Regions from separate parts of the Ensifer sp. GW101-20A05 genome, predicted to be linked through region 3. Evidence: riboswitches for the same ligand, from Rfam matches in the RefSeq annotation. Region 3 holds a riboswitch; each other region holds the start of a gene.
What was found. Region 3 has a riboswitch for thiamine pyrophosphate ahead of thiB (thiamine ABC transporter substrate binding subunit). Riboswitches for the same ligand answer to the same signal wherever they lie in the genome.
Positions count from the first base shown of each region.

Region 1: another riboswitch for thiamine pyrophosphate. It lies ahead of thiD (bifunctional hydroxymethylpyrimidine kinase/phosphomethylpyrimidine kinase); the one in region 3 lies ahead of thiB (thiamine ABC transporter substrate binding subunit).
Region 2: another riboswitch for thiamine pyrophosphate. It lies ahead of thiC (phosphomethylpyrimidine synthase ThiC); the one in region 3 lies ahead of thiB (thiamine ABC transporter substrate binding subunit).
Region 4: another riboswitch for thiamine pyrophosphate. It lies ahead of thiO (glycine oxidase ThiO); the one in region 3 lies ahead of thiB (thiamine ABC transporter substrate binding subunit).

Region 1 is NZ_JBWKZT010000028.1:22,856-30,512, forward strand. Features, by position in the region: gene AC070A_RS33390 (glycosyltransferase family 4 protein) at 1-379, shown strand, start outside; gene thiD (bifunctional hydroxymethylpyrimidine kinase/phosphomethylpyrimidine kinase) at 536-1,345, opposite strand; TPP riboswitch at 1,598-1,700, opposite strand; gene AC070A_RS33400 (hypothetical protein) at 2,731-3,012, opposite strand; partial or broken gene AC070A_RS33405 (M20/M25/M40 family metallo-hydrolase) at 3,134-3,775, opposite strand; partial or broken gene ltrA (group II intron reverse transcriptase/maturase) at 3,784-4,546, opposite strand; gene AC070A_RS33415 (FkbM family methyltransferase) at 5,048-6,187, shown strand; gene AC070A_RS33420 (hypothetical protein) at 6,253-7,203, shown strand; gene AC070A_RS33425 (FkbM family methyltransferase) at 7,220-7,657, opposite strand, start outside.
Region 2 is NZ_JBWKZT010000002.1:78,152-85,808, forward strand. Features, by position in the region: gene AC070A_RS05475 (dicarboxylate/amino acid:cation symporter) at 1-1,282, opposite strand, end outside; gene AC070A_RS05480 (sensor histidine kinase) at 1,511-3,379, shown strand; gene AC070A_RS05485 (sigma-54-dependent transcriptional regulator) at 3,383-4,747, shown strand; TPP riboswitch at 4,843-4,971, shown strand; gene thiC (phosphomethylpyrimidine synthase ThiC) at 5,062-6,882, shown strand; gene AC070A_RS05495 (hypothetical protein) at 7,097-7,612, shown strand.
Region 3 is NZ_JBWKZT010000005.1:195,338-202,994, forward strand. Features, by position in the region: gene thiP (thiamine/thiamine pyrophosphate ABC transporter permease ThiP) at 1-1,089, opposite strand, end outside; gene thiB (thiamine ABC transporter substrate binding subunit) at 1,097-2,125, opposite strand; TPP riboswitch at 2,175-2,293, opposite strand; gene AC070A_RS15305 (GNAT family N-acetyltransferase) at 2,439-2,924, shown strand; gene AC070A_RS15310 (thiamine diphosphokinase) at 3,009-3,659, shown strand; gene AC070A_RS15315 (ABC-F family ATP-binding cassette domain-containing protein) at 3,663-5,489, shown strand; gene AC070A_RS15320 (MarR family winged helix-turn-helix transcriptional regulator) at 5,567-6,070, shown strand; gene AC070A_RS15325 (multidrug effflux MFS transporter) at 6,067-7,305, shown strand; gene AC070A_RS15330 (argininosuccinate synthase) at 7,367-7,657, opposite strand, start outside.
Region 4 is NZ_JBWKZT010000002.1:229,198-236,854, forward strand. Features, by position in the region: gene AC070A_RS06175 (adenosylmethionine--8-amino-7-oxononanoate transaminase) at 1-760, opposite strand, end outside; gene bioD (dethiobiotin synthase) at 757-1,395, opposite strand; gene AC070A_RS06185 (8-amino-7-oxononanoate synthase) at 1,392-2,537, opposite strand; gene bioB (biotin synthase BioB) at 2,534-3,550, opposite strand; TPP riboswitch at 3,964-4,084, shown strand; gene thiO (glycine oxidase ThiO) at 4,245-5,216, shown strand; gene thiS (sulfur carrier protein ThiS) at 5,213-5,410, shown strand; gene AC070A_RS06205 (thiazole synthase) at 5,414-6,187, shown strand; gene AC070A_RS06210 (thiamine phosphate synthase) at 6,184-6,789, shown strand; gene AC070A_RS06215 (amidohydrolase family protein) at 6,831-7,657, opposite strand, start outside.

The DNA of each region.
Region 1 (7,657 bases), on a different contig from region 3:
CTCCTACCAGAACCAGGACATGCCGAGGCTGATGCGATCGGTCGATTGGGTTGTGATGCCCTCGGTCTGGTGGGAAAACTCACCGATCGTGATCCAGGAGGCGCTTCACCATGGCAGGCCGATCATTTGCTCCGACATCGGCGGCATGGCCGAGAAGGTTCGCGACCGGCTGGACGGCTATCATTTCCGGACCGGCAGCGCGCAAGATCTTGCTGATCGACTGATCGATGTGCTGAGCACGCCAAGGTCATGGGACAACCTCAGGGCAACGCTTAGGCGCCCAATGAGCCATGTCGACTGCGGCCGCGAACATGTCGCGCTCTACCGGAAACTGCTCAAAGAGGAGCAGCCGGTTCACCCGAGCGCCGCTGTGGCCTGAACCGAAAAGCGCTCTGTCCTCGTCTCTCACATTGCATTTACAAGTGACCGACTTCCCGACTCGACGGCCATTCCATTGCTTATCGGGCAATGGAATGGCCTGGTTTTTTAAAAGTCAACTTGAACGGTGAAACCGGCACCAAGCGCCGGAATGGAATTAATCGCCGTTCGGTTCCCACCATCGATGGAAGTGGTGAACCGGTCCCCGACCCTGCCCGATTTTGAGCGCTGCTGCGGCAACAAGCGCCTCATGCAGATAGGTCTTGGCGGCGGTAACCGCGTCTTGAAGTGTCTGCCTACGGGCAAGACCGGCGGCGATTGCGGCAGAGAGCGTGCAGCCGGTGCCATGATCGTTCCTCGTTTCAACCCGCGGGCGCGACAGGCGCAAAGCGTTGTCCCCGTTGAAGAGGATATCAGCCGCTTCGTCGCCGCTGGCATGCCCGCCTTTCATCAGCACGGCGCGCGCACCAAGCTTCAGGAGCATCTCCGCCTGGCGGCCCATTTCTGTCTCGCTTTCGGCAACGCTACGCCCCGTCATCAGTGCCGCTTCGGGCAGGTTCGGTGTCACGATAAGCCCAAGCGGCAGCAATTCCTCTTTGAGCGTCGCGATCGCATCCGGACGTAACAAAATGTCCCCTGAAGTGGCGACCATCACCGGATCGATGACTGCTAAATGCCCGTATCGCTTCAGGCCGGTCGCGATCGCAGCAATGGTCTCCTGGCGGGACATCATGCCGATCTTAACCGCGCCGACGGCGAGATCCGAAAACACCGCATCGATCTGGGCTGCGACCACGGCCGGCGAGATGTCCTCGACGGCCGTGACCCCGCGGGTGTTTTGCGCGGTGATGGCCGTGATCACGCTGGCACCATAGACGCCGAGCGCCGAAAACGTCTTCAGATCCGCCTGGATACCGGCACCGCCACCGGAATCTGAGCCTGCGATGGTAACGGCGATGGAGGTCATGCCTGGCTCCGCTGAAATGTAGAAGCGGGTCCAATGATGTCGAGCGCGCACTCAAGCCACCGGCTCAAACACGCGCAAACTGAGGCGGGTCTTCCATACAACCTCGAAGAATCCGACAGATTGAGCCGATGGGTCGGTCGTCCCGTCCCCCGGAGTTCTTCGTCGCTACATTCTAAACGGCGTATTGGCACCAGCGATCTCCCGAAACCAAAATCACGGAGATCCAGATGAACGGCGAAGACGCGGGGGTGCCAGAGAGGCCCTTGCCGTTCCTACGCCGGTATGATCCGGATCAGGTTCAAGGGTCTGGCTCACCGCCATCTCAGCACTGTCAGGTGCGCCCCTCGGCAGGCATGAATGCTATGGGAGCGTGGCAGGGGATGTCAATTGCTTGAGTTTAGCGGGCCCGTATATGCGTCGGCTCGACGCGGAAGACGGAGGACCTGAAAGGAAACAACCAGCAAAAAGGCCCCTTTTGCCTCGAGAGCATAAGGAGCCTTCCGTCTGAGCGTTCGACTTCACAGACCTTGGCAGACTATCCACCTGAAGGCCGTTAAGGCAAGGGGATTTCGAACGCGAGCCTATGCAATCCCGGAGTGATTTGGTCGGCAGCACTACCGATTCACTCAGTGGCGACGGGCCTTCCACGCATAACGATAGATGTTAGGCGCCTCATCGCATCATATCACCGCAATGTTTTGAGAATTGCACTTGCTCGGTCCAAGGCGGCTTCCGCTGCACGCGGTTCGGGTGTGACAGACAGAATATCGCGGTGTGCCATTGCGAGCACGACCTGCAACACTTCATCAGGCCAGCAGAATGAGGTGCCATCGGTCGGGGCCGCGATCGCCGGCTAGCCAATATCTCGTCGTTCGGCCAGCGCATGATCGTCTTTATCGCACGGCCTCCCCCACCCAATTCGTGACGCAGCGCCGCCGCAACGGCGGCAAAGTAGTCGTCTTAGCGGCGCGCGCTGATGCTGTAACCATTGTGCCTGTATTCGGAACCATACTGCTCACCTCCCCGGTCGATACTCCGGCATTCTGACCTCAATTCACACATGATATACCGGCACGTCATGGTTATCGGTTGGACTGAGAACGGCGACGAACACCCCCCTCGGACGAGCGACGCAAGGTTCGCGCGGCGATCTACGTTCGGATGTCGACCGAGCATCAGAAGTACTCGACCGACAACCAGATCGCCGCCATCGAGCGCTGCCCGCCAAGCGTCGCTTCGAAATCGCGTGGACATACGCCGACGAAGGAAAAAGCGCCAGATATCTTGGCAGAGTTCCAAAAGATCTCGGAGCTTCGGAAGGCAGCGTAGGAAACCGGTCCCTGCATGTTGCTGAACGGCTGCAGGAAATTTCTGACCGCAATGTTCTATTTAGCTGTCCGCTTAGTGCACTGGTTCTCTCGCTTGATGCAAGCTATCTCCGCCGTCGAGCATTCGGCAACGCCGTTGACGATCGCGCAATGCGAGCACTGGTCGGTGAACTCCAGGCAATCCGGATTGGCCTTGATGAAGTCCTGCAGACTAACATTCTCAGTCTGTCGCGGCTCAGGAATGATATCTGCAACGGGCATATCCGCCGCGTAAGCGCTCGCCATTCCCGCCATGGTGATCGCGAGGCAAACCGCGTCACGGAAGCTGAAATGGCTCATCCATTTGGTCCTCCTGAAGGCAAATCCGGACGCGGCGCAAACGGCTCTCCGTCGGGAATTGCGCAATTTCTGAGAGTGCCATCACAACAACCGTTGAGCAAGCGACCTTCCGGCGCTGCCCTCACCCCAGCTCATTGCGGATCGCCCGCATGAACACCCGTGCGCCCATGCCGATCAGCTCGTCAGGAAAATCATAGTCCGGATTGTGCAGCCGCGCGTGGTTCTCGCCGGCGCCAAGGAAGAACATCGCCGCGGGCGCCACCCGCCCGAAGAGCCCGAAATCCTCCGAGCCCTTCATCGGCAACACGCCCTCGCCGTGATCGTGGCTGACGCCCTCCTCGTCCATGGCGCGTTCCAGCGCGATGACTGCCGCTTCCGCATTGCTGCATTGGTGGAACACGTCCTCATGGCCGATCGTAACCTTCAGCCCCGCAGCCTCCGTCTCCTTGGCAACCAGCGCCTCGGCGCGGGCCACGAGATCGGCCATGCGTTCGTCGGTCAGCGTCCGCAGCGTCGCCCAGATCTCGGCATAACCGGGGCTGATGCCGAAGGCGGCCTCGCCGAGGCGGGCATGCGTCACCGTCACCAGCGTATAATCCTCGTCGAGCGGCCCGTTGTTGCCGAGCGCCGTCAGGCCGGAAAGCAGCGCGGCAACAGCGAAAGTCGGCGCAATGCCGTCCTCCGGCGTCGAGGCATGCGCCGTCTTGCCGGACAGCGAAATGCGCATACCGCGCGAAGCGCAATTGACCGGACCGGTGCGCAGCGCCGCTTCTGTAGCTGGCACTCCGCAAACCTCCGTTCCAGCGCTTGACGTAACTCAAGCGCCTGCTCCTTTCTTACGCAATGGCAGATCGCGTCGTCTGCATAGCGTTCAAACGGGATGGTCGGAAACTCCCTCTGCATCCAGCGATCGAACGCGTAGTGAAGAAAGAGATTCGCCAGCACGGGGCTAACCACAGCCCCTTGCGGAGTACCTCTCTCTCGCGCAACCACTCGGCATGCTCACAGGCGCCTGCAACCACCGTTCAAGGTAGAGCAGCCCCCATGGGCAGTCCGTGTGCAGCCGCACCGCTCACATCAGGAGATCCCAATCGATTTCGTCGAAAAAGCTCTTGATGTCGAGGTCGAGCACCCAGTCATAGGCCCAGCAACGCTGCCGAGCTTTGACCAAGGCATCATGTGCTGACTTCCCAGGCCGATATCCGTAAGAATCCCGGTGGAACACCGGCTCCAGAATCGGTTCCAGGTGCCGCTTGACTACCATCTGGGCGATCCTGTCTGAGACCGTCGGAATCCCGAGCGGCCGGGTTCCTCCAGTGTCGCCTTTTGGTATGTCAACGCGCCGCACGGGTGACGGAAAGTAGCTTCCGGAGGACATTCTATTCCAGATCCGATAGAGGTTCTTACCCAGATCCTTATCGAAGTCATCGATGGACTGCCCATCCACTCCAGACGCCCCTCTGTTGGCCTTCACTTGCTTGTACGCCTCCCACACTTCGCGTTTAGCGATACAATACGGCTTCACCCTATCCATGGAGGTCTTCCCCTGCCGGGTTGCCCGCTGAATAGAGTCGAATGACGATGTCCCTTTGGTCCGTGCTGTCCAAATTTCCCGAGCCAGCTCTCGGTAATCATCTTCACGGTGCAGTGCAATTGGTTCGTCGCTAACGTCGCGGTCGGTCACAACCCCAAATGCATAGCGCTCTTCAGGCTAGAACTGTTTGCGTGTAATCATTCGATACATGTGGGGAAGAGCCGCAGACCGCAGCCTTAGCACAAATCAAATTCAATAGCCGCGCAGAGGTCGTACGCAAGCCTGGGGCGGTAACACGGCCAGAGCCGATCTCATCTGCCCCGGCGGCCCGTTGATCGGCGCCTTCGTTACCATGCGTGTTAACTACCCGAGAATGATCCTATTGACTAGCCCTTCGTCAAGCAGGATTTAGAAGGCCCGTATTCACTCGACAAATCAACAGTGATTTGCTTCATTCTTGTTATGTTGCGCCTGCCGGTTAGTTCAACGAAAGAAACGAGCATGATTTCGTCGGTGATCGGACAGACTGGGTTCCCATTGTTTGGCCCGTACATTGACCTTCCGGCCGGCAGTTACATTGCTCGGTTTTGCCTTGATGCTGATGGAATGTCTCCCATCACTTGTGGGCACGTCGATGTGTGCCGGGACTTCGGGGAAACCATCCTGACGCAAGCTGGTTTTTCACCTTTGTCCCTCAAAAGCAACTCCGGAATCATTGAACTAGGCTTCGAGGTCGACACGCCCGGCACGTATGAGTTCAGAGTCGCTAGTAATGGAAGGTCTGAATTCCGGATAGGCGAACGATCGTTGAAAGCAGAGAACGACTACTTTGGGGTGACGGGGTCGCGAAACAACCCTGTTGTTCTCGACGAATTTTTCTTCCAGACCTCGTCGCAGTTTCTACACATGGTCAAGTACGGCGGAAGATTATCCAACTTTGAGAGCAAGCTCGTCCTGACTATGAATGGGATTAGAATGCACCTCAAAAGCGTCGAAGATTTTCAGATTATAGATGAGGTGCACATCCTTAATACATACAACTTTCAATTGTCTAAGCGCTGTTGCGTCATTGATATTGGTATGAATGTCGGGTTTTCCACTCTTTATTTCGCCCGACGCGACGCAGTGGAACAGGTCCATTCTTTCGAGCCCTTTGGCGCGCCCTACTTGAGGGCTATGGAGAACATTGCGCTCAACCCAGAGATATCGGACAAGATCACGACCCACAATTTCGGCTTGTCTGCAGAGACCGCCACCAACACTGTGATGTACGACGACAGCACCACGATCGGTGCGTCTATTCGCGGAAATGGCGGCGCACGAGGTACTACCATTTCACTCCAAACCGCATCAGGCGTCCTAACAGACATTATCTACTCAGCGAAGGCGGCCGGACAGGCGGTCGTCGTAAAGATGGACTGCGAGGGTTCAGAATTCGCAATACTTGACGACCTCGCATCGAGCGGCCTCCTACCACAGGTAAATATCATCATGATCGAGTGGCATAAGTGGTGGTCGCCAGATAAAACCGACGAGACCCTTATCGATCACCTGTTACAAAGCGGTTTCTCCGTCTTCAATACAACGCAGTTGCATGACCCCTTCGCGGGGATGATCTACGCCGCTAAGACGGCGTCCTGAATGGATCAGCGATTGACTCAATCGCCGACATCCGTAACTCCTCACTTCGGAGAGACAGTGACAGAATGGAGAATGTGGTGTTTCGCAAAGGATTTAGGCTGGCGACTGCGTTAAAACGTAAGAATCAGCCTTCATCGGAAACTGAGTTTCGGGATTTGCCGAACGAGCATGAAGACAACTCGCTCGCTGCCGCCGCTACAATGGCTCGACCACCGTATCCATTAACCGGCCTTCCGGATTATCAGTCGTACATGCCGCTCATTGTCTTTCTGCCACCTCCTATTCGGGGTCAGAATAGGGCGTTGGCCGAGGAGGTACGTCACCAATTTCTGCAGGAATCGCTCTATACGGCCGAGCGGTGGCACGAACGGATCGAGGAAATTCATCTCCAGGGGAGGATCGACCTGCAGAAGCGAGATGACTTTCACGAACACATCGCCATTGTACTCGAGGATCTGCGCAACAAAATGGACGCCGATTTCTGGCTGTCGATTCAGGGCAGACAGAAGAACAAGTACACCCACGAGTTGATCCGCGACTATCTTAGAGAAAACTCTGGCAACAGACCCCGTGAACGCCGATCGACGGCATCTTCACCGGAAGCGCTATACGGAGAGAAATCGGATTTCTTTATACCTGCGGAAGACTTCTTGTTTCAGGGTTGTACGCTCGAATCTGGCACGATTGTCTCACACCTTGAGATCACGGGCGATTACATTATCTATGGGCCATACCGCCCCTACCCAATCGGCTTGTACGAGGTCAGCTTTGACCTCAAGTATGACACTAAGGTTGCCGTTCCGGGGCTCAATCTGACGGTGGACATCACACAGGGCGGTAAAATCTTGGCATCCTCCAGCCGCGATAGCCTGAGTATGGCATACAAGGGCGGACCCGAGTCGCTCAAGTTCACAAATTCCGACCCCGGGGCGCTCACAGAGTTCCGAGTCCACGTTGACGGCATCGTTGCGGGCGCCAAGATCACGTTCAAAGGCGTGAGAATGTTCAAAACATAAGCAGTTTCCCACCGGTCTATGACCTTGGACGCTCGACATAAATCAGCCAATCCTCCCCAACCTTCTGCTTCAAGATGGCGTCGATGCCGACCAAGTGTGCACGACCATCGCCGCCGAGATATTGCAGTTTTCCATAGACGCTCCAAAGCTCTTCCAGGACTGGCCGGGCATCGTACCCACGGCCACAGTTCAGTTCGATCATCATACTCGGCCGCTGCTCGCGAATGGTCTTTGACATGCCGCGAAGAATCTCAAGCTCAGCGCCTTCGGCATCGATCTTGATGAAGTCGATCCAACCGAGGTGGCCGGCCATGTCGTCGACGGTCGTTACCGGAACATCTACAAAGCGTCCTTCTGTGGCCAGCTTCTCATCATAGCCTTCCATCAATCGGGCGTTTTTGGGCTCGTTCGTCGGAATGTAGAATTTCATCGATCTGTCTGTGACGTCGCTGAG
Region 2 (7,657 bases), on a different contig from region 3:
TGCGACCACCAAGGACAGCCGCCATCTGTGCCTCGTCCAGCTCGCCTTCCCACTTCGCAACGACGATCGTCGCGACCGCATTGCCGACGAAGTTGGTGAGTGCGCGGCATTCCGACATGAAGCGGTCGATGCCGAGGATGAGTGCCATGCCGGCAACCGGAACGGCGGGAACGACCGAGAGCGTTGCGGCCAGCGTGATGAAACCGGCGCCGGTGATGCCGGCGGCACCCTTGGAGCTCAGCATGGCGACGAGCAGCAGCAGCACCTGGTCGCCGAGCGACAGTTGGATATCCATGGCCTGGGCGATGAAGAGGGCCGCCAGCGTCATGTAGATGTTGGTGCCGTCGAGGTTGAAGGAGTAGCCGGTCGGAATGACCAGGCCGACGACCGAGCGCTTGCAGCCGGCCTTTTCCATCTTGCTCATCAGGCCCGGCAGTGCCGCTTCCGACGAGGATGTGCCGAGAACCAGCAGCAGTTCTTCCTTGATGTAGCGGATCAGCGCGATGATCGAGAAGCCGTTGTAGCGGGCGACGGCGCCGAGAACCAGGAAGACGAAGAGGAAGGACGTCAAGTAGAAGGTGCCGATCAACATCGCCAGATTGGCGATCGAGGCAACGCCGTATTTGCCGATGGTGAACGCCATGGCGCCGAAGGCGCCGATCGGGGCGGCCTTCATCAGGATGCCGACGAGCTTGAAGACCGGCAGCGTCAGCGCGTGCAGGAAATCGACGACTGGCTCAGCCTTCTTGCCGACCATCGCCAGCGCAAGACCGAAGAGCACGGAGATGAACAGCACCTGCAGGATGTCGCCATCGGCAAAGGCACCGACCAGTGTCGTCGGGATGATGTTCATCAGGAAGCCGGTGATCGTCTGCTCATGTGCCTTCTCGGCAAAGGTCGTCACCGCCTTGGCGTCGAGCGACGCCGGATCGATGTGCATGCCGGCGCCCGGCTGAACGACATTGGCGACGATCAGGCCGATGATCAGCGCCAGCGTCGAAAAGGTCAGGAAGTAGATCATCGCCTTCCCGGCGACGCGGCCGACCTTGGCGAGATCGGTCATGCCGGCAATGCCGGTCGCAACCGTGAGGAAGATGACCGGGGCGATGATCATCTTGACGAGGCGGATGAAGGCATCGCCGAGCGGCTTCAGCTCGGTGCCGAGCGACGGATAGAAATGGCCGAGCAGGATGCCCGCGGCGATCGCCGCCAGCACCTGGACATAGAGATGACGATAGAAAGGTGTCTTGCCGCGCGGTTCCGCGGATTGGTCGATAATCATGATATCCTCCACTGGACCCAGTCCGGCGTCATGCCGGGCCTCCCGGGTCAATTTCCGATGCGCGACAGCTCGGGCTGTCATGAGGATGTCATTTGCAACGGGCGTGCCAGTTCTCTGCGGCGAGAGCCAAGCCCTTGAATCGACGTGGATGTTTCGTTCACACGGCTCGACACGCACAAAGAGTTGAGCGGATTTCCGCACAGGTCACCTGGAAGTCTGAGCGAAAAAATGCACAATCGCGCCATGTTCAGTGCCCTATCCGCCCCCCTCAACCTGGCAGATCTCGACCGGTCGATGCGCCGCACCTGGCTGGTGTTCGCCGGCCTCGCTCTGGCGCTGCTCGTCGCCGGCCTTCTGTTCGCCGGTGAATATGGACGCAACCAGGCGCTCGAAACCGTCGACGCCCAGAGCCGGATCGATGCCAATCTGAAAGCCTCGCTGCTGCGCGCCGTGCTCGAACGTCAGCGCTCGACGCCGCTGGTGCTGGCCGACGACGTCGAGGTGAAAGCAGCGCTTTCGACCCGCGACGGCCAGGCGCTGCAGCGGTTGAACGAGAAGCTGCAGGCACTTGCCGCCAACACGGACGCCGCCGTCATTTATGTGATCGGCAACGACGGCGTCGCGGTCGCCGCCAGCAACTGGCGTGAGCCGACGAGCTTCGTCGGCAACGACTACGCCTTCCGCGAATATTTCCGCATGGCGATGCGGGACGGCAAGGCGGAGCATTTCGCCATGGGCACGGTCAGCAAACGGCCGGGACTCTATATCTCCCGGCGGGTGCAGGGGCAGGACGGCCCGATCGGCGTCGTCGTCGCCAAGCTCGAGTTCGACGATGTGGAAGCGGAGTGGCTCGCCTCCGGCAAGCCGGTCTATGTTACCGACCGGCGCGGCATCGTGCTCATCACCAGTTTCCCGTCCTGGCGCTTCATGACCACCAGAACCATTCCGCGCGATCGTGTCGCTGCGATCCGCGACAGCCTGCAATTCGGCGATGCCTCGCTGCTGCCGCTGCCGTTCCGCGACATCGAGCCGACCAGCGACGGCTCCAGCGAGCTGCATGCGCTGCTGCCCGGCGACAGCGAGCGGCGGTTCCTGCGGGTCGAAACCATGGTTCCGACCACGAGCTGGCGGCTGGAGCAACTGGCGCCATTGGATGGGGCGGTCTCGGCGGCAACCCGCGAGGCCCGGCTGATTGCGCTGGCCGTGATCGTGCCGCTGCTTGCGCTTGCGGCCTTCCTCCTGCGTCGTCGCCAGGCCCTGACCTTGGTTGCGACAAGGGAGCGTGCCGCGCGCGATGAACTGGAGCACCGCGTGGCGGAGCGCACCCAGGATCTCAGCCTTGCGCGTGATCATCTCGAAACGGAGATTGCCGATCACCGGCGCACCGGCGAGAAGCTCCAGGCCGTGCAGCAGGAACTGGTTCAGGCGAACCGTCTGGCGATCCTCGGCCAGGTGGCCGCCGGCGTCGCCCACGAGATCAACCAGCCGGTCGCGACCATCCGCGCCTATGCCGACAATGCCCGCACCTTCCTCGACCGGGGGCAGCAGCAAACGGCGGTGGAGAACCTCGTCAGCATCGCCGAGCTGACCGAAAGGGTCGGTACCATCACCGACGAACTCCGCAGCTTTGCCCGCAAGGGCCGCTTCGTCGCCGAGCCGACACCGATGCGCGAGGTGATCGAGGGCGCCTTGATGCTGCTTCGCAGCCGCTTTGCCGGCCGCATGGATGCCATCGTCATCGACCTGCCGGAAAACGGGCTCAGCGTTTACGGCAGCCGCATCCGTCTTGAACAGGTCCTGATCAATCTCCTGCAGAATGCCTTGGAGGCACTCGGCGAGCGCAGCGATGCCGAGATCCGCGTGCGCTGTGAGGAGGACCCTTCCGGCACGGTCTTGCTTGTCGTTACCGACAACGGCCCCGGCATACCACAGCATATCCGCGAGGATCTGTTCACGCCGTTCAACACCTCGAAGGACGAAGGGCTCGGCCTTGGACTCGCCATCTCCCAGGAGATCGTCGCCGACTATGGCGGCGAGATATCAGTCGAAACCAGCGACAAGGGCACCGTCTTCACGGTGCGCCTGAAGAGGGCCTGAGCGATGCAGCCATCCGTCTACCTCATCGACGACGACAACGATCTGCGCAAGGCGATGACGCAGACGCTGGAGCTCGCCGGATTCGCCGTCACTTCGCTTGCAAGCGCCGCCGAAGCCTTGGGAACCCTCGACGCGAATTTTGATGGCATTGTCGTCAGTGATATCCGCATGCCCGGCATCGACGGGCTGCAGCTCTTTCGCCGCATCGCTGCCTTCGATGCCGACCTGCCCGTGATCCTGGTGACCGGCCACGGCGACATACCGATGGCAGTTCAGGCGCTGCAGGATGGCGTCTACGACTTCATCCCAAAACCCTTTGCCGCCGACCGGCTGGTGCAGAGCGTGCGCCGCGCGCTGGAAAAGCGCAGTCTCGTCATGGAGAACCGCGCGCTCAAACGGGCGGCCGAAACGGCCGGCGACAGCCTGCCGCTGATCGGCCAGACGCCGGTCATGGAGCGCTTGCGCCAGACGATCCGGCACATCGCCGACACGGATGTCGACGTGCTCGTCGCCGGTGAAACCGGCAGCGGCAAGGAGGTGGTCGCGACGCTGCTCCACAATTGGAGCCGGCGCCGCGACGGCAATTTCGTGGCGCTGAACTGCGGCGCGCTGCCGGAAACGGTGATCGAGAGCGAACTCTTCGGTCACGAACAGGGCGCCTTCACCGGCGCCCTGAAGAAGCGTGTGGGCCGGATCGAACACGCGAGCGGCGGCACGCTATTCCTCGACGAGATCGAGGCGATGCCGCCGGCGACCCAGGTCAAGATGCTGCGCGTTCTCGAAGCCCGCGAGATCACGCCGCTCGGCACCAACCAGGTGCGCCCCGTCGATATTCGCGTCATCGCCGCCGCCAAGATCGATCTCGGCGACCCGGCCCAGCGCGGGGACTTTCGTGAAGATCTCTACTTCCGATTGAACGTCGTAACGCTGTCGATCCCGCCGCTGCGCGAGCGCCGCGATGATATCCCGCTGCTCTTTTCGCACTTCCTGACGCGGGCGGCGGAGCGCTTCAAGCGGGACGTGCCTCACGTCTCGCCGGCAGTGCAGCAACACCTGATGACCCATGCCTGGCCCGGCAATGTGCGCGAACTCTCACATTTTGCCGAACGCGTGGCGCTCGGCGTCGAAGGCCCGCTGGGACAGCCGGTTGCGCCAGCAGAACAGCCGGGTTTCGCGCTACCGGAACGGCTCGAACACTACGAGGCAGAGATCCTGAAGGAAGTGCTTCGCGCCCAGCGCGGCGACGTCAAGGCGACGATCGAGGCGCTCGGTATTCCGCGCAAGACATTCTACGACAAGCTCCAGCGCCACGGCATCAACCGAGCCGACTATGCGGAGCGCGGCGTTCCGGAAAAATCCGGCAGCTAACTCTCGTCAGCGGCCAAAATACACCCAAAAATTGCATCTTCGTCGACGGGCGAATTCGCGCTTGACGACCCGTGCCGTTCGATGGCTATCTCTTGGGCATTCACCAGGGGGGTCCCGCAAGGGGCTGAGATTCTGCTGGATGGCCGGCTTACCGGCTGTGGCGCAGTGACCCGTTGAACCTGATCCAGTTCATACTGGCGTAGGGACGGTGCAGATATCGAAGCCAGGATTCCGTGCGTCCAGCACCTGGCGGAGCGTCTTTCATCCTTCCGGCATCAGAACTGGGTCTCCAATCGCAAACTTGGAGCCTCGTCATGAATATTGCCACAAAGCCCACCCCTCTCACGGTCACCCAAGGCCCGCTTCCCGCCTCCCGCAAGGTCCACAAATCAGGCATCCTCCACCCGGATATCCGCGTGCCGATGCGCGAGATCGCGCTGCACCCGACCTCCGGCGAGCCGCCGGTTACCGTCTACGATTCCTCCGGCGCCTATACCGCCGACGATGCGGAGATCAGCATCGAGGCGGGGCTGCCGCGACTCCGTCGCAACTGGATCGTCGGGCGCGGCGACGTGGAAACCTACGAGGGGCGCATCGTCCGTCCTGAAGACAACGGTTTTGCCAGCGGCGACCGGCTGACGCCGACCTTCCCGTTCCAGCACGCGCCGCTCAAGGCGACTGGCGGCAAGGCGGTAACGCAGCTTGCCTACGCCCGCGCCGGCATCATCACGCCGGAGATGGAGTTCGTGGCGATCCGCGAGAACCTCGGCCGCGATGCGGCACGCGCGATAGCTCGCGACGGCGAAAGCTTCGGCGCCCATATCCCCGACCATGTGACACCGGAGTTCGTGCGCCAGGAAATCGCCAGCGGCAGAGCGATCCTGCCCGCCAACATCAACCATCCGGAATCCGAGCCGATGATCATCGGGCGGAACTTCCTGGTGAAAATCAACGCCAATATCGGCAACTCCGCTGTCACCTCGTCGATGGCCGAGGAGGTCGAGAAGATGGTCTGGGCGACGCGGTGGGGCGCCGATACGGTTATGGACCTTTCGACCGGCCGCAACATCCACAACATCCGCGAATGGATCATCCGCAATTCACCGGTGCCGATCGGCACCGTGCCGCTCTACCAGGCTCTGGAAAAGGTCAATGGCATTGCCGAGGACCTCAACTGGGAGGTCTATCGCGACACGCTGATCGAGCAGGCCGAACAGGGCGTCGATTATTTCACCATCCATGCTGGCGTACGCCTGCACTACATCCCGCTCACCGTCGATCGCGTCACCGGCATCGTCTCCCGCGGCGGCTCGATCATGGCCAAGTGGTGTCTGCATCACCACAAGGAAAGCTTCCTCTACGAGCATTTCGAGGAGATCTGCGACATCTGCCGCGCCTATGACGTCTCCTTCTCGCTCGGCGACGGATTGCGCCCGGGCTCGATCGCCGATGCCAACGACGCGGCGCAGTTTGCCGAACTCGAAACGCTCGGCGAACTCACCAAGATCGCCTGGGCGAAGGATTGTCAGGTGATGATCGAGGGCCCCGGCCACGTGCCGATGCACAAGATCAAGGAGAACATGGACAAGCAGCTCGCCGTCTGCGGCGAGGCGCCGTTCTATACGCTTGGGCCGCTGACGACGGACATCGCTCCGGGCTACGACCACATCACGTCAGGCATCGGCGCTGCGATGATCGGCTGGTTCGGCACCGCCATGCTCTGCTACGTCACGCCGAAGGAACACCTGGGCCTGCCCGACCGCAACGACGTCAAAGTGGGCGTCATCACCTACAAGATCGCCGCCCACGCCGCCGATCTCGCCAAGGGTCACCCGGCCGCCCAGGTGCGCGACGACGCTCTCTCGCGCGCCCGCTTCGAGTTCCGCTGGGAGGACCAGTTCAACCTCTCTCTCGACCCGGAGACGGCCCGAAACTTCCACGACGAGACCCTGCCGAAGGAGGCACACAAGGTCGCGCATTTCTGCTCCATGTGCGGCCCGAAATTCTGCTCGATGCGGATCTCGCACGACATTCGTGCGGAAGCGCAGAAGGAAGGGCTGGAGGCAATGGCCGCGAAATACCGCGAGGGCGGCGATCTCTATATGCCGGTCGCTGAGGTCGAAGCTAAGAGTTAAAGCGCAACACGTCGGGAGGGACGCCTCGTAGTCCCTTCCGACGGCAAGGCGGATGCTGGGCCCTGGGGGAATAGCTTGCCCCCTTATCGGTTGAACGATATGTAAAACTCACGCAAAAGTCGCCGCCGGCGGACCCGTCATTCACGCCAAGCTGCCGTCCTCTGCGGCGCTCTTGCAGGACGACGAAAAAAACGCCGTTTACGAGGAGAATGACTTGAGGACACGCCTGCTGAGACTGACGGCCCTGTCGATAGGCGGCCTTGTGGCACTCGCTGGAGATCTGCCACGCCTCGACGACAGCGGGAGTTTTGCCGCGGGTTTTTCCTGGATTTCCGCCGCCCATGCGGACGACGCCGATGTCGGCGGGAATGGTGAAAATGGCGCTGATGGCAGCGACCAAGGTGGCGAAAACGTCGGGAGCGGCGGAAGCAACGGCACAGAGGGTGGCGGCGATGGGGGTGGTGGCGATTGGGGCACCGGTGACGGCAGCGGCGTAGGCGGCGTCCCCGGCGGCACCGGCGCAGGCGGCGGAGGTGCTGCCGTCATCGACAGCGATAGCCACAGCGAGCCCCACTCATCGATGCGCGACTCACGGGATTACGGACCAAGCGGCAAGGTCTGGCACGGCGGCAGCAATTTCCTTAACCTTTTCCGCCAGACGCCGGAAAGGCGCTTCGAACGGAGCCAGCCTGAATCGTCTGCCCGGCAGAAGACCGTTGACACGAAATGAGAGCCTTGAAGACAGGTCAACTTCGTCGCAACGGAGGGGGACCTG
Region 3 (7,657 bases):
ATGGCGTGGCGCGGTGACCGTCGCCGCGGCGCGGATCATCACGGCCGCCATGGCGACGGAGGCGAGTGCCGAGGCGAGCGCGATCGCCGCACTCGTCATCAGTGCCCGGTGCACGCTCGGATCGCGCGCGAGCTTCAGAAGATCGGCCTGCAGGCCGGAGACGACCACCGCAATCAACGGGGCGATGAGAAAGAGCAATGCCAGGATGATCCAGGCGCCATCGTTGAACAGCGCCGCTGTGGTTGTGCCATCGAAGCGTCGAACGGTTCGGCCGCCGGTCATGCCCTCTTCCGGATCCGTTGCCAGACGTCTGAGGATGAGAAGCAGGACGCCGGTCATGGCGATCTGCAGGCCGGACAGCGCGATGGCGCGTGGCGGATCGAAATCGAAGCGCAGCGCCTGATAGATCGCGACCTCGATGGTGCTGGCAGCGGGCCCGCCGCCAAGCGTCAGCACGAGCGTGAAGCTGGTGGCGCAGAGCATGAAGACGAGGCCGGCCGCGCCTGGCAACAGGCCGCGCAGGACGGGCCATTCGATGAAGCGGAAGAGCGCTCGGGAGGGCATGCCGAGATTGGCAGCGCTGCGCCAGTATTCGGCGGGAATGCGCTCGAGGTCGGCCAGGAACAGGCGCGCCGCAAGCGGCATGTTGAAGAAGACATGGGCAAGCAGGATGCCGAACAGGCCATAGATGCTGATCGGTTGCTCGAGGCCGAGCCAGCGCAGGCCGGAATTGAGGAAGCCCTGGCGTCCCCAGATCTCGATCAGCCCGAGTGCGCCGACGAGAACGGGCAGGCCGAGCGGCAGCGCCATCAGCCGCAACAGCCAGATCCGGCCGAAGAAACGCGGCCGCCGCGCCAGCGCCCGCGCCACCGGTATCGCGAAGAGCACAGACAGCAGAGTGGAAAGGCTTGCCTGCAGCAGCGTGAAGCGGGTGACGCGCCAGATATAGGCGTCGAACAGAGTGCCTTCGTCCGTGCCGCCGGTTTGGGCGAGCAAGGCGGCGATCGCCAGGCCGACGAAGAGCAGGAAGGCGCCGAGGCAAATCGCCCCGGCGACAACAGTCATGCGGTTTTCGCGAAGTGCGAACAATCCGGCCTCAGTTCTTGCTCATGGCAGCAAGCCACTCGTCGATCCAGGCCTTGCGGTTCTTCGCGACCTCTTCCGATGGCAGCAGGAAGGTCTTCTCCGGGTTGACCAGCTTGTTGAAGGCGTCCGGCAGCGGCTCCTTGGTTGCTGCGACCGGCATCATCCAGTTGGTTGTCGGAATGATCGACTGGAATTCCGGACCGGTCATGAACGCGAGGAACTGCTTTGCCAGTTCCGGCTCCTTGGCACTCTTGGTCATGCCGGCGACTTCGATCTGGATGTAGTGACCTTCCGAGAAGGTGGCCGCCTGGTAGCGCTCGGTGTTCTCAGCGACCATGTGGTAGGCGGGCGAGGTGGTGTAGGAGAGCACCATCGGCGCTTCGCCCTTGGTGAAGAGGCCATAGGCTTCCGACCAGCCGGGGGTGACGGTCAGAACACGGTCCTTGAGCTTCGCCCAGGCAGCACCCGCCTCGTCGCCATAGACCGCCTTGACCCAAAGCAGCAATCCGAGGCCCGGCGTCGAGGTGCGCGGGTCCTCGATGACGATCTTCTGCGACGCGTCGCCTTCGACCAGTTCCTTGAGGCTCTTCGGCGGTGTCTTCAGGGTCTCGGTGTCGTAGACGACGGCGAAATGGCCGTAGTCATAGGGCAGGAAGGTGTCGTCGGAGAAGTTGCCGGGCACCTTCAGGTCCTTCGCTTCGATGCCATGCGGTGCGAAGAAGCCCGTTGCCTTTGCTTCCGCCACGAGGTTGGTGTCGAGACCGAGCACGATGTCGGCCTTCGAGGCAGCACCCTCGAGCTTTAGGCGCGTCAAGAGTTCGACGCCATCGGCAACACCGACATAGTTGACCTTGCATTCGCAGGTCTTTTCGAAGGCTTCCGCCACCTTGGCGCCCGGCCCCCATTCGGTGATGAAGCTTTCATAGGTGTAGACGGTCAGCGTCTTGTCGGCAGCGGCGGCATAACCGGTGAAAACAAGGCTTGCGCTTGCGGCCAGCGCTAGCCGGCTAAGTATTTTGAGCTGTGATGAATTGGACATGCGAAGCACCTCTCCCAAAGTTCGTTGTTGCACGGGAAAAGGGCGTATCGGTGCGATCGCGTCTAATCCCTCCGCCGGTATGAGCCGGATCAGGTTCCGCGGGTTGGCGTTTTGACGCCTCTCAGCCTCCGGCCGCCATGCGGTCGGGAGGCACCCCGTTAGAGCGGCAAGAGATTTACCGCTGCGGCGGCTTCATGGCAAGCGGTGTTTGGAATGGGCGACGCATGGGGCGAGCCCATTTTCTGTCGGGCGTTTTCGCCAACCGGCAACTGCGCTATGACACCATCACGCTTGGCCGCAAGGAGGAAATCCCATGCCAGATATGCTAGTTCGCCTTTATGCCCTTCCGGCAGAGCCCCAGTCGCGGCTTGGTTCAGGCATCAGCATCCGTCGCGCCATGGCGCCGGAACGCCGTCTGGTGGTCTCCTGGATCGAAAAGACGTTTGGCGCCGGCTGGGCAGGCGAAGCGGAAGCTGCCTTCTCCTCGACCCCGACACGCATGCACGTCGCGGTGCACGACGAAAAGATCGTCGGCTTTGCCTGCCACGACGTGACAGCGCTCGGCTTCTTCGGCCCAACCGGCGTCGATGAAGGTATGCGTGGGCAGGGCATCGGCGAGGCGCTGCTGCTTGCAAGCCTGACGGCGATGCGCGAGGCGGGCTACGGCTATGCGGTCATCGGTGGCGTCGGCCCGGCGAAGTTCTACGAGCGCGTGGCCGGCGCGATCGAAATTCCCGATTCAACACCCGGGATCTATGCCGGCATGCTATTCCCGGAACCGGTGCCGGAAGGACACTGACGGCTTCGGCAAATTGCTGCGATCGCAGCGGTTTGCGGTTTTCTTCGTTTTCCTTCCGCGATCCTTTGCGCTATGGGCATTGCCATGGCTCGATCGACCTTCACCATATTGCTTGGCGGCGCCCTCTCGGTGACCAGCCGGCTGACAGAGCAGCTCAGCGGCAGCCGCTTCGTTGCCGCTGACGGCGGCATGCGCCATGCCCGCTTGCTCGGCGTCGTGCCGGATGTCTGGGTCGGCGATTTCGATTCGACCGAAGACGCCCTGCTGTCCGAGTTCGCCTCCGTTCCACGCGAGCCCTACCCGGCGGCAAAGGCTGCGACGGATGGCGAGATCGCGGTCGAGGCTGCGTTGTCCCGCGGCGCTGATCGGCTGATCTTTGCCGGCGCGCTTGGCGGCAGCCGCAGCGACCATGCCTTCCTGCACCTGCTGCAGGCCGCAGCGCTTGCCGAGCGCGGGCTTTCGGTGCTGATGACCTCGGGCGAGGAAGAAGCCTACCCGCTGCTGGCAGGCACGCTCGATCTCGACCTGCCGAAAGGTTGTCTCTTTTCCGTGCTGGGATTGACCGAGCTGACCGGCCTTTCGATCGTCAATGCGCGCTATCCGCTTGACGATTTCACCCTGCCGTTCGGATCGTCCCGAACCGTTTCCAACGTCGCGGAGGGTCCCCTTCGCTTCAGCCTCAAGAGCGGACGCGCCATCGTGCTTGCCCGCCCCTATGATCTTTCCGGAGCCTGAGCCTTGGCGCCCCCAATTCTGAAACTCGACGATATCTTCTTGACCTTCGGCGGCGCGCCGCTGCTTGCCGGTGCCAATCTGCAAGTGGAACCGGGCGATCGCATCTGCCTTGTCGGGCGCAATGGCTCGGGCAAGTCGACCTTGATGAAGATCGCCGCGGGCCTTTCAGAGGCACAGTCGGGCGAGGTGTTCCGCCATCCCTCAGCGACCATCCGCTATCTCCACCAGGCGCCGGATTTCGACGGCTACGACACGGTGCAGGCCTATGCCGAAGCCGGCCTCGGACCGAGCGACGATCCCTATCGCGTCGCCTACCTGCTGCAGCATCTGGGCCTGACCGGCGAAGAAGACCCGACGCGCCTTTCGGGCGGTGAGGCGCGCCGTGCCGCACTGGCGCGCGTCATGGCGCCGGAACCTGACATCTTGCTGCTTGACGAACCGACCAACCATCTCGACCTGCCGACGATCGAATGGCTGGAAGAGGAGCTTACCCGCAGCCGTTCGGCGCTGGTGTTGATCTCGCACGACCGGCGCTTCCTGGAGAAGGTCTCGACGGCGACCGTTTGGCTCGACCGTGGCCAGTCGCGCCGGCTCGATCGCGGCTTTGGCCATTTCGAAGCCTGGCGCGACGAGGTGCTGGAGGCCGAGGAACTGGAGCAGCACAAGCTCGGCAAGGCGATCGAGCGCGAGGAGCACTGGCTGCGCTACGGCGTGACGGCGCGGCGCAAGCGCAACATGCGCCGCCTCGGCGAGTTGCAGACCATGCGCGCGGTCTATCGCGGCCACAAGGGGCCTCAAGGCACCGTGCAGGCAACGGCAGCTGACGCCAAGGAGTCCGGCAAGCTGGTGATCGAGGCCGAAAAGGTCAGCAAGGCCTATGGTGACCGCACCATCGTCGCGCCCTTCTCGATCCGCGTCCATCGCGGTGACCGCATCGGTCTCGTCGGTCCGAACGGTGCCGGCAAGACGACGCTCCTCAAGATGTTGACCGGTCAGATCGAGCCGGACACAGGCACGGTCAAGCTCGGCACCAACCTCGAAATGGCGACGCTCGACCAGAAGCGCGAAGACCTCAACCTGGACGACACGCTGGCCCATTACCTGACCGACGGGCGCGGCGACAACCTGCTTGTCAACGGTGAGCAGCGCCACGTTACCGGCTACATGAAGGATTTCCTGTTCCAGCCGGAACAGGCGCGCACGCCGATCCGCGAGCTCTCGGGTGGCGAGCGCGCTCGGCTGATGCTGGCGCGCATTCTTTCGCGGGCGACCAATCTTCTGATCCTCGACGAGCCGACCAACGACCTCGACATCGAGACGCTGGACCTGTTGCAGGAGATCGTCGCCGGCTTTGCCGGAACGGTCATTCTCGTCAGCCACGACCGTGACTTTCTCGATCGCACCGTCACCTCGACGATCGCGCCGGCAAACCCGGAGGAGCCGGATGGCCGCTGGATCGAATATGCTGGCGGCTATTCCGACATGATGGCGCAGCGCAAGGGCGCGATTGAAGAAAAGCGCAAGGCAGAGAAGGCGGAAAAGGCCAAAGCCGACGCCGCTGCACCCTCCGCCGATGCGCCGAAGGCCGCCAAGGGCAAGCTTTCCTACAAGCAGAAATTCGCGCTCGAAAACCTGCCGAAGGAGATCGCCAAGGCAGAGGCCGAGGCCGCCAAGCGCGAAGAAAAGATGGCTGATCCCAAGCTTTTCACAAAAGATCCAAACGCCTTTGCGAAGCTCGCGCAGGAACTGGAGAAGCTACGTGCGGATCTCGCCCGCATGGAGGAGGAATGGCTGGAGCTCGAAATGCTGCGCGAGGAGCTCGAAGGCTAGCCGCAACCAGTGGCGCGTTGAACAGCGTCAGGAGATATGATAAGAAAAACTTATTATATCATTTGTGAATGATCCTGATGCCCTTCAAACTTGAATCCGAAACCATCGGAATGCTGCTCACGGACGTCTCGCGCCTTTTGCGCGGGGCTTTCGACCGCAAGGTCAATGCCATGGACCTGGGCATCACCCCCGGCGAGGCGCGCACGCTGATCCAGGTGGCGCTGAAAGAGGGCATCAAGCAGGCCGAGATCGCCACCCGCATGGGCATCGAGCCGATGACGCTTTCGGCCTATCTCGATCGGCTGGAGGCGATGGGCCTTGTTGCCCGCGTACCGGATCCGGCGGATCGCCGCGCCAAGAACGTCGCCATCACCGAGAAGGCCGGTCCGCTGCTCACCGAGCTGATGACGGGGCTCAGGGAGATGATGAACGCCTATACTGCCGGGCTCGACGAGGCGACGCGCGAGGTTCTCTGCGCCAATCTGCGCATCCTGCGCGACAACTTGCGTGAGCTTGACCCGTGCCTTGCCGGCAAGGAGACAGCGGAGAAGTCCGAGGACCAGCCTGGAGCCTCGCAATGACGCGTCGCATGAGCGAGCGGCGCACCAGCATCATCGGGGCGTTCCTGGTGGCGCTCGGGCCAGTTTCCATGGCGCTCTATACGCCGGCGATGCCGGAGCTGGTGCGGGCGTTTTCGTCGAGCGAAGCGGCGATCAAGATGACGCTGTCGCTCTATTTCGCCGGCTTCGCCTTTGCCCAGCTCGTTTCCGGCACGCTATCCGACGTCATCGGGCGCCGCCGCGCGACGCTGATCTTCATGGCGATCTATCTCGTCGGCAGCCTGATGTCTGCCTTTGCGCCGTCGGTTGCGGAGCTGCTTGCCGGGCGCCTGGTTCAGGGTATCGGTGCTTCCGTCGGTATGACGGTGGCGCGGGCGATCGTGCGGGACCAGTTCACCGGGACCGAAGCGGCGCGGATCATGAACATGATCGGCATGATGCTGGCGCTGGGGCCAGCCTTATCGCCGACGCTCGGCGGTCTGGCGCTCGGCCTTTTCGGCTGGCAGTCGATCTTCTTGCTGATGGTCGGCTTTGCCGCCATGGCTTGCATCACCGTGCAGTTCTTTATGGCCGAGACCGCGACGCCCGATCCGAGCAAGGGACACCTAAGGCCGATCTTGGCGGCCTATCGCAGGTTGGTGAGCGACAGCCGCTTCGTCTCCTCGACGCTCGTCATCGGCGGAGCTGTCGGCGCGCTCTATGCCTGGGCGACGATGCTGCCTTTTGTGCTGATCAACGAAGTCGGCCTGACGCCGACCGAGTTCGGTGTCGGCATGCTGATGCAGTCGGGGCTGTTCTTTTCGGGAACGGTGGTGGTACGGCTGCTGATGCGCCGGTTCACGCCGCAGGCGCTGGTACCGGCAGGCCTCGTCTTCATCGGTCTCGCCAGCCTGATCCTCGCCTACAGCATGCACGCGCTGTCGCCGAGCTTCCTTTCGGTCATGCTGCCGATCGGCGTCTATGCCTTCGGCATCGCCTTCGTCATGCCCTACATGATGACGGCGGCGATGGCGCCCTTTCCCGATATCGCCGGCACGGCATCCGCGATGATGGGCTTCGTCCAGATGGGCTCAGGCCTGCTCGGTGGCGCGATCGCCGCTGCGGTGGGGGTCCCGGTGCTGGCACTCGGCACGATCATTCCGAGCTTCGGCCTCGTCTCTATCCTCAGCTATGTCTGGTATCGCCGGACGGTTCGGCTGAAGCCGCTGGCGGCGGCCGTTGACCGCGAGGATCCGCTGCTGGAGGCGGCGGAGTAGCGGAAACAAAAAAGCCTCCGCGAACGGATCGCGGAGGCTTTGTCTTTCAGCGCTTACCGACTTAGCGGTTGCGCGCAGCCAGCGTGCGCAGGCGCAGCGCGTTGAGCTTGATGAAGCCGGCGGCATCCTTTTGGTCGTAGGCGCCCTGGTCGTCCTCGAAGGTGACGAGTTTGTCGGAATAGAGCGACTTGTCGCTTTCGCGGCCGATGGTCATAACGTTGCCCTTGTAGAGCTTCAGCGTCACTTCGCCCTCGACATGCTCCTGGCTCTTGTCGATCGCTGCCTGCAGCATTTCGCGCTCCGGCGAGAACCAGAAGCCGTAGTAGATCAGCTCGGCGTAACGCGGCATCAG
Region 4 (7,657 bases), on a different contig from region 3:
CGGGCGTGATGCCGGCCTGGTCGCAGGCAAACAGACTGCCCGTTCGTCCCCATCCGGTCATCACCTCGTCGGCGATCAACAGGCTGCCGTGCCGTTCGGCAATCCGTTTCAACTCGGCAAGCACGGAAGCCGGGTAGGTTTTCATACCGCCCGCACCGAGGAGCAGTGGTTCGATTAACAGGGCCGCAACCTCGCCGGTGGCACAGGCCGCCTCGAAGGCATCGAGCGTCGTCTGCTCTTGATCCGGCTCCGGAAACGGTAGCCGATCGACGGCGAAGAGCAACGGCGCGTAAGGCGCATTGAAGACGCCCCTTTCCCCCGCCGACATCGTGCCGATCGTATCGCCATGATAGCCATGTTCGAGCACGCAGATACGGTTTCGCGGCCGGCCGAGATTGTGGAAGAAACCAAGTGCCATCTTCAGCGCGACTTCGACCGCGGTCGAGCCGCTGTCGGAGTAGAACACATGGGCGAGCCCAGGTGGCGCGATCTCGATCAGCCCTCTCGCCAGGTCTTCCGCCGGCGCGTGGGTGTATTCAGCGAAGATGATCTGATCATGGGTCTCCGTGGCCATGCGGATCGCTTCCATGATGGCGGGATGCCGGTGGCCGTGGGTGATGACCCACCAGGACGAAATCGCATCGAGGATCGCCGCCCCGTTTTCGTCGATGAGATAGGCGCCCTCGGTCCGGACGACGCGTCGCATCGCCGGCTCCAATGCATGCTGGGTGAAGGGATACCAGACGGTGGAATTTCTCATGCCGGCACCTCCAGCAAATCGTCGATGTTGAAATTCTCGCGAAACGCCTGCCGCAGCCGTTCCGGCGTCAGCGGGTCGAGCCGCTGCAGCCGCCCAAGCCGTCGAACCTCCCCCAGTTCCGCGATGATCGCTTCGCTATCCGCCTGCTCCTCGCCGATGAAGGCGACACCCAGGACCGGGATCGCACGGCGCCGGAGCGCCTCGAGCGACAGCAGCGTGTGATTGATCGTGCCGAGCCCCGTGCGGGCGCAGAGAATGACCGGGATTTGCCAGCGCGCGAACACATCGGCAAATACGCTCCGCTCGGTGAGAGGCACCAGAAGCCCGCCTGCCCCCTCGATGACGAGCGGGCGGTCGACCTTGGGCGGCAAGAGATGTTCAGGCCGGATCGACACACCATCGATCCGCGCCGACAGATGTGGCGAAGCCGGTGTCCTCAGCCGATAGGTCTCAGGCAGGATGCAGTCGGGCGGGATCCGACCGAGCCGCGCTACAGCCTCGCTGTCGGTTTCTTCATCGAGTCCCGACTGCACCGGTTTCCAGTAGCAACCGGAAAGCGCGTCGGTCAGCGCCGCGGAGAATATCGTCTTGCCGATGCCGGTATCCGTGCCGGTAACGACGAAACGGCGCATCATGACCGCTCCTCCGCCATCGCCACCTTCAAGCGCTCCAACATGCGCGCGATCACCGGCCGGTCGACATTCAACGTGATCGCGATCCGAAGCCGCGCGGTCCCCTCGGGAACGGTCGGTGGACGGATCGCCCTGATATCAAACCCCTCGGCGCGCATCCGCGCCGCAATCCGCACGGCGCGACCGTTGTCGCCGACCGGGACTGGAAGGATCTGCGAGCCGCTGCTTTGGATGCCGAGGGTTTCGGCAAGCGCCCGATTGGCGAAGGTCCGGAGATCATCGAACGCTGCCCGGCGCTGCGGCTCATCCGCCAGTGTCAAAAGAGCCTCGCGCACGGCGGCAGCGATCAGCGGCGATGGCGCCGTGGAATAGATGAAATTGCGGGCACGGTTGACAAGATAGTCGCAAAGCACGGCGTTTGCGCCAACGAGGGCGCCGGAAACGCCGAGCGCCTTGCCGCAGGTATGGAGCACAACGAGATTCCGTCGGCCTTCCAATTCCGCGGCCAGACCACGGCCGTCGGGTCCGAAAACGCCGGTCGCATGCGCTTCGTCGACCACCAGAAAACCATCATGCCGCGCGGCCAGTGCAGCGAGATCCGCAAGCGGCGCCCGGTCGCCATCCATGGAATAGAGGCTTTCAACGGCAATCCACGGATGTCCCATGCCGCCGCGCTTTCGCCAAGTGCCGATCGCATCGGCGAAGGCGTCGACGTCGTTGTGCTTGACCGCGACCGCGCCGGCCCTGCTTGCGGCGATACCCTCATGGGCACTCGCATGGATCAGGGCATCGTGGACGATGATGTCGTCGCGCTGCGGCAGCGTCGAAAACAAGGCGGCATTGGCCGCATAACCGCTGCCGAAGAGCAGCGTTCGCTCCACGCCAAAGAACGCTGCCGCCTCCGCCTCCAGCGCCTCATGTTCCGCATGGTTGCCGCGCAGCAGTCTCGAACCGCCTGATCCAACCGGCAGGCCGCGGTCGATCGCCGCGATGATCGCCGCCTTGAGACGCGGCGAACCGGCAAGCGCCAGATAGTCGTTCGAGGTGAAGTCGACCCCACTGCCGGAGGCGAGTTCGCGGCGGCGCTCCTTGCGTTCAAGGCCGTGAAGCGTCTTCTCGTAGCGGTGGAGCAAGCCCGCGGTCATTCGGCCGCTTCCGGTTCTGTCGTAGGCGCCATCGGCTTCAGCCCGAGGCGGCGGAAGAGTGCCGCATCGTGATCCTCGCCGGGGTTGTCGGCGGTCAGCAGCGTTTCGCCGACGAAGATCGAATTGGCGCCGGCGAAGAAACAGAGTGCCTGCATCTCGTCGCTCATGTCGGTGCGGCCGGCTGAAAGGCGGACGTGAGACGCGGGCATGAGTATGCGGGCGAGTGCGATGGTGCGGACGAAATCGATCGGATCGACGGGCGCCGCATCGGCAAGCTTCGAGCCTGGGATCGGAATCAGCATGTTGATCGGCACGCTTTCGGGGGGCACCGGCAGATTGGCGAGCGTCACCAGCATCGAGATCCGATCGTCAGCCGTCTCGCCCATGCCGAGAATGCCGCCGGCGCAGACCTTGATGCCGGCCTCGCGGACGTTTGCCAACGTTTCCAGCCGGTCGGCAAAGCTGCGGGTGGTGATGATCTCGCTGTAGAAGCGCTCCGACGTATCGACATTGTGGTTGTAGTAATCGAGCCCGGCATCTGCGAGCCGCCCGGATTGTTCCGGCGTCAGCATGCCAAGCGTCATGCAGGTCTCTATGCCGAGCGACCGGACGCCGCGGACCATGGCGACGATCGCCTCCATGTCGCGCTCCTTCGGGCTGCGCCAGGCGGCGCCCATGCAATAGCGCGTCGCGCCGCCATCCCTCGCTTTCCGTGCCTCTGCAAGAACCTGTTCGACTTCCATCAGTTTCGACGCTTTCAGCCGCGTCGGGTAGTGCGCCGACTGGCTGCAATAGCCGCAGTCTTCGGCACAGCCGCCGGTCTTGATCGAGAGCAGGCGGCTCATCTGGATGGCATTGGGGTCGAACTGGGCGCGGTGAACGGACTGCGCACGATACAGAAGGTCGTTGAACGGCAAATTATAGATTTTTTGCGCGTCGGCCAGATTCCAACCGGTTTTGGCGGGTTTGGTGGCTCCCGAGGTCGGCTCGGTCGATCTGTTTGTATCCAGCATGTTCGTTCACTTCCCTGTTTGCGGCAAAGCAAAATAGATAGAATCCATTATTATCTATAATTTTCACAGGCACCGCATCAAGCAACCACCCAAAAGGAGAGTACACTCTACTACTTCAATCATAGCGTGCCTTAATATGATTCAACGGATGCCGACGAGAAGGGCAAATGCCGCAACTCTCCGCCTTGGCGGCATCAGCTGATGGCAATGAGAGCAGCCGCCAAATGCCCAGATTTGCGGACCTTGCGCCTCGCACGATCCGCAGATCTCCCGATCGATGCCCGCTACCGACACCACCGAGCCGCAAGAACACATGCCTTTTCAATTTTTATAGATAATTTTCAGCCGAAGAACCGCACGCGAGGTACACGCCGGCAGCCCTTGACAAAATCCGCTCCAGCCGCTCAGTTTGAAGCATTCACCAGGGGTGTCCCGACAAGGGGCTGAGATTCTGCTAGGCGACTTCCGCGGCGCAGTGACCCGTTGAACCTGATCCAGTTCATACTGGCGTAGGGACGGTGCAGACATCGCTGCCACATTCGCGTTCGCGCGAGCAGATCTCGGCAAGGCGTCCTTCCCTCTCTTCCGGTCCGAACTGGGTCTCCAACAATGGAGCCTCGGCAATGCGTATCTTCATCGCGATTCTGCTTCCTTCAGACCGACGTTCGGCTCGCCGTAGCTGGGCGCATTGACCATGCGCGTCCTGATCAAAGGCGCCGGCGTCGTCGGGCTGACCTTGGCACATGAGCTGATCGGCCGTGGCGTCGAGGTGGCCGTTGCCGAGCGACATCCGGACTTCTGCGGGGCGGCGTCGTGGTTTGCCGGCGGCATGCTGGCGCCCTGGTGCGAACGCGAGAGCGCCGAGGAAACGGTGCTGACGCGCGGCATCGGCGCCATCGACTGGTGGGACCGTGCGCTTCCGGGCGAAGTGTCACGCAACGGCACCCTCGTCGTCGCTCCGCCGCGAGACGTCGGCGAACTCAAACGCTTCGCTTCGCGCACGTCCGGCTTCGAATGGCTCGACGGAGAAGCGATCGCGAGACTGGAGCCGGCGCTTGCCGGTCGCTTCCGAGAGGCGTTGTTCTTCCCCGGCGAGGCGCATCTCGACCCGCGCCGGGCGCTTGTCTTGCTGCGGCAAAAGCTCGTCGAGAACGGCGTCGCCTTCATCGGCGAGGCGGATAATAGCAGCGACAGCGATCTGATCGCCGACTGTAGCGGCGCTTCGCGGATCGGCCCCATCGCCGGCCTGCGCGGCGTGCGCGGCGAGATGCTCTATCTGCAGACCGGCGAAGTGGAATTGTCGCGGCCAGTCCGTCTCATCCACCCGCGCATCCCGCTCTACATCGTACCGCGCGGCAATGGTCTGTTCATGTGCGGCGCGACCATGATCGAAACCGACGACGGCGGTCCGATTGCCGCCCGTTCGCTGATGGAATTGCTGAACGCTGCCTATGCGCTTCACCCCGCCTTCGGCGAGGCGCGCCTTCTCGAAACCGGCACCGGCGTCCGGCCGGCCTTTGCCGACAATCTGCCGCGCGTCATGCGCGCCGGAAACACCATCACGCTCAACGGGCTCTATCGCCACGGCTTCCTGCTTTCACCGGCCTTGGCCGAGGAAGCGGCGAACCTTGCCCTTGCCCAGAACCTGAAGGGAGACGCCGCATGAAATTGACCGTCAACGGCGAGGATCACGACCTCACAGTCACGACCCTTGCCGAACTCCTGGCCGCACTCGACTTCGAAGGGGATTGGCTTGCCACCGCCGTCAACGGCGAGCTGGTGCACCGAGCCGACCGCTCGGCCCATTCCCTCAGCGATCGCGACCGGATCGAAATTCTCTCGCCGATGAAAGGAGGCTGAGACATGCTGACGCTTTATGGACAGGAACTGCGTTCCCGCCTGCTTCTGGGCACCGCCCGCTACCCCTCGCCTGCCGCGCTCGAAGACGCGGTTCGTTCGTCGGCGACCGAGATTGTCACGGTTTCGCTGCGCCGCGAAACCGCCGGCGGCCGTCAGGGCGGCGCTTTCTTCGACCTGATCCGGTCGCTCGGCGTGCACGTGCTGCCCAACACCGCCGGCTGCCACTCGGTGTCGGAGGCGGTGCTGACCGCCAAGATGGCGCGCGAGGTCTTCGGCACCAACTGGATCAAGCTCGAAGTCATCGGTCATCAGGATACGCTTCAGCCCGATGTCTTCGGGCTGGTCGAAGCAGCACGCATCCTTTGCGCCGAAGGCTTCGAGGTCTTCCCCTACACAACCGACGACCTCGTGGTCGGCGAGCACCTCGTCGAGGCCGGATGCAAGGTGCTGATGCCCTGGTGCGCGCCGATCGGCAGCGCCATGGGGCCACAGAACATCCCGGCGCTGCGGGCCATGCGGGCCCATTTTCCGGATATGCCGCTGATAGTCGATGCCGGCATCGGCCGGCCCTCACACGCAACGACAGTGATGGAACTCGGCTTCGATGCGGTTCTGCTCAACACCGCCGTCGCCGGGGCAACGAAACCGGCCCTCATGGCCTCCGCCTTCGCCCGGGCAATCGACGCCGGACGCGATGCCTTCGAGGCGGGCATGCTCGAACCGCGCGATTTTGCCGTTCCCTCCACGCCCGTCATCGGAAAGGCGGTGTTCGCGTGAAACTCGACCCCTTCTACCTCATCGTCGATAGTGCCCAATGGATCGGGCGGCTGGTGCCGCTCGGCGTGAAACTGGTGCAGCTTCGCGTCAAGGACCGTCCGGAAACGGAGCTTCGCGATGAGATCCGCGCGGCCAAGGCGATCTGTGACCGTCATGGGTGCCAGCTCGTCGTCAACGATTACTGGCGCCTCGCAATCGACGAGGGCTGCGATTCCGTCCATCTCGGCCAGGAGGATCTCGCGGATGCGGATCTTGCCGCAATCCGCGCTTCCGGCCTGAAGCTCGGCCTCAGTACCCACGACGAGAGGGAGCTGGAGACGGCGCTTGCCGCCAAGCCCGACTATGTCGCGCTCGGACCGATCTATCCGACGATCCTCAAGCAGATGAAATGGGATCCGCAGGGGCTGCCGCGCCTCTCCGCCTGGCGGGAGCGCGTCACGCCGCTGCCGCTCGTTGCGATCGGCGGCCTCAATATCGACCGGATTGCCGGCGTCTTCGAGCATGGCGCCGACAGCGCCGCGGTCGTCACCGATATCACGCTGAATGCCGATCCAGAGGGGCGGACGCGGGAGTGGATTGCACGCACGGCGCCGTGGCGCTGATCGAGGAAAACAGCGGGATCACCTGACGCCGTGGCTCTGCCTCAGGCAATCGCCAGTTCTGAAAGCCAGGCCGAACCCAGGCCGTGCTTGTCGCAATAGGCGGTAAGCCGGTCGCGCGTTTTGCCGGGCCGGTCGAGACCGAGAAAGCGGGAAGCGTTCCTCCAGAGGATATTCTGCTGGTGCTCGTCGCTGACGCTGGCGAGCGTCAGTTGCTCGACTATTCTCGAAACATAGGCGTTGTAGTCCTTCTCCAGCGCCATCATCGACCAGTCGGTGCCGAACATGAGATGGCGGGCGTCCGGGTCGTAATCATCAAGCCATTCGTCCAACAGCTGCCGGATCTTCGTGTGAAGATTCTTGTCGTCGCTGCTGACCAGTTCGCTGAGATAGCTCAGATCCGCAAACAGGTTCGGGCGACGCTCGTGATCGATCGTCCTGCCGATGATCTCTTCCCAGGTCGGCGGCCCGGAAAACTTGTCCTGGGCACAGGAGACCATCACGCCTGTCGGCGCCCCCGGGCGCAGGATTTCGTCGAAGGCGCCGAAATGCGCGAGATTGATCCGCAGCTTATCGTACTGGTTCGTGTCGAGCAGCTTCTTCCAATAGGCGGGGCTCGCAAGATTGCCGTAGCCGCAGCCGGCCCCGATGCTGTTTTCCGCATGGGCCATGATCGGCACATCGTTGTCGCGACACCAGGCGTAGAGCCGCTTCAGCGCGCCATCGATCGCCGGATCCGCATTGCCCCATGCCTTGAAGCCCATCGGCGGGTAGATTTTGACACCGATGAAGCCCTTTTCCATGATCGCGTACTGGACGTTTGCCAGCGATGAACCCGGCCTTTGCGCTTCCCGATGCGGATCGAAGCCGA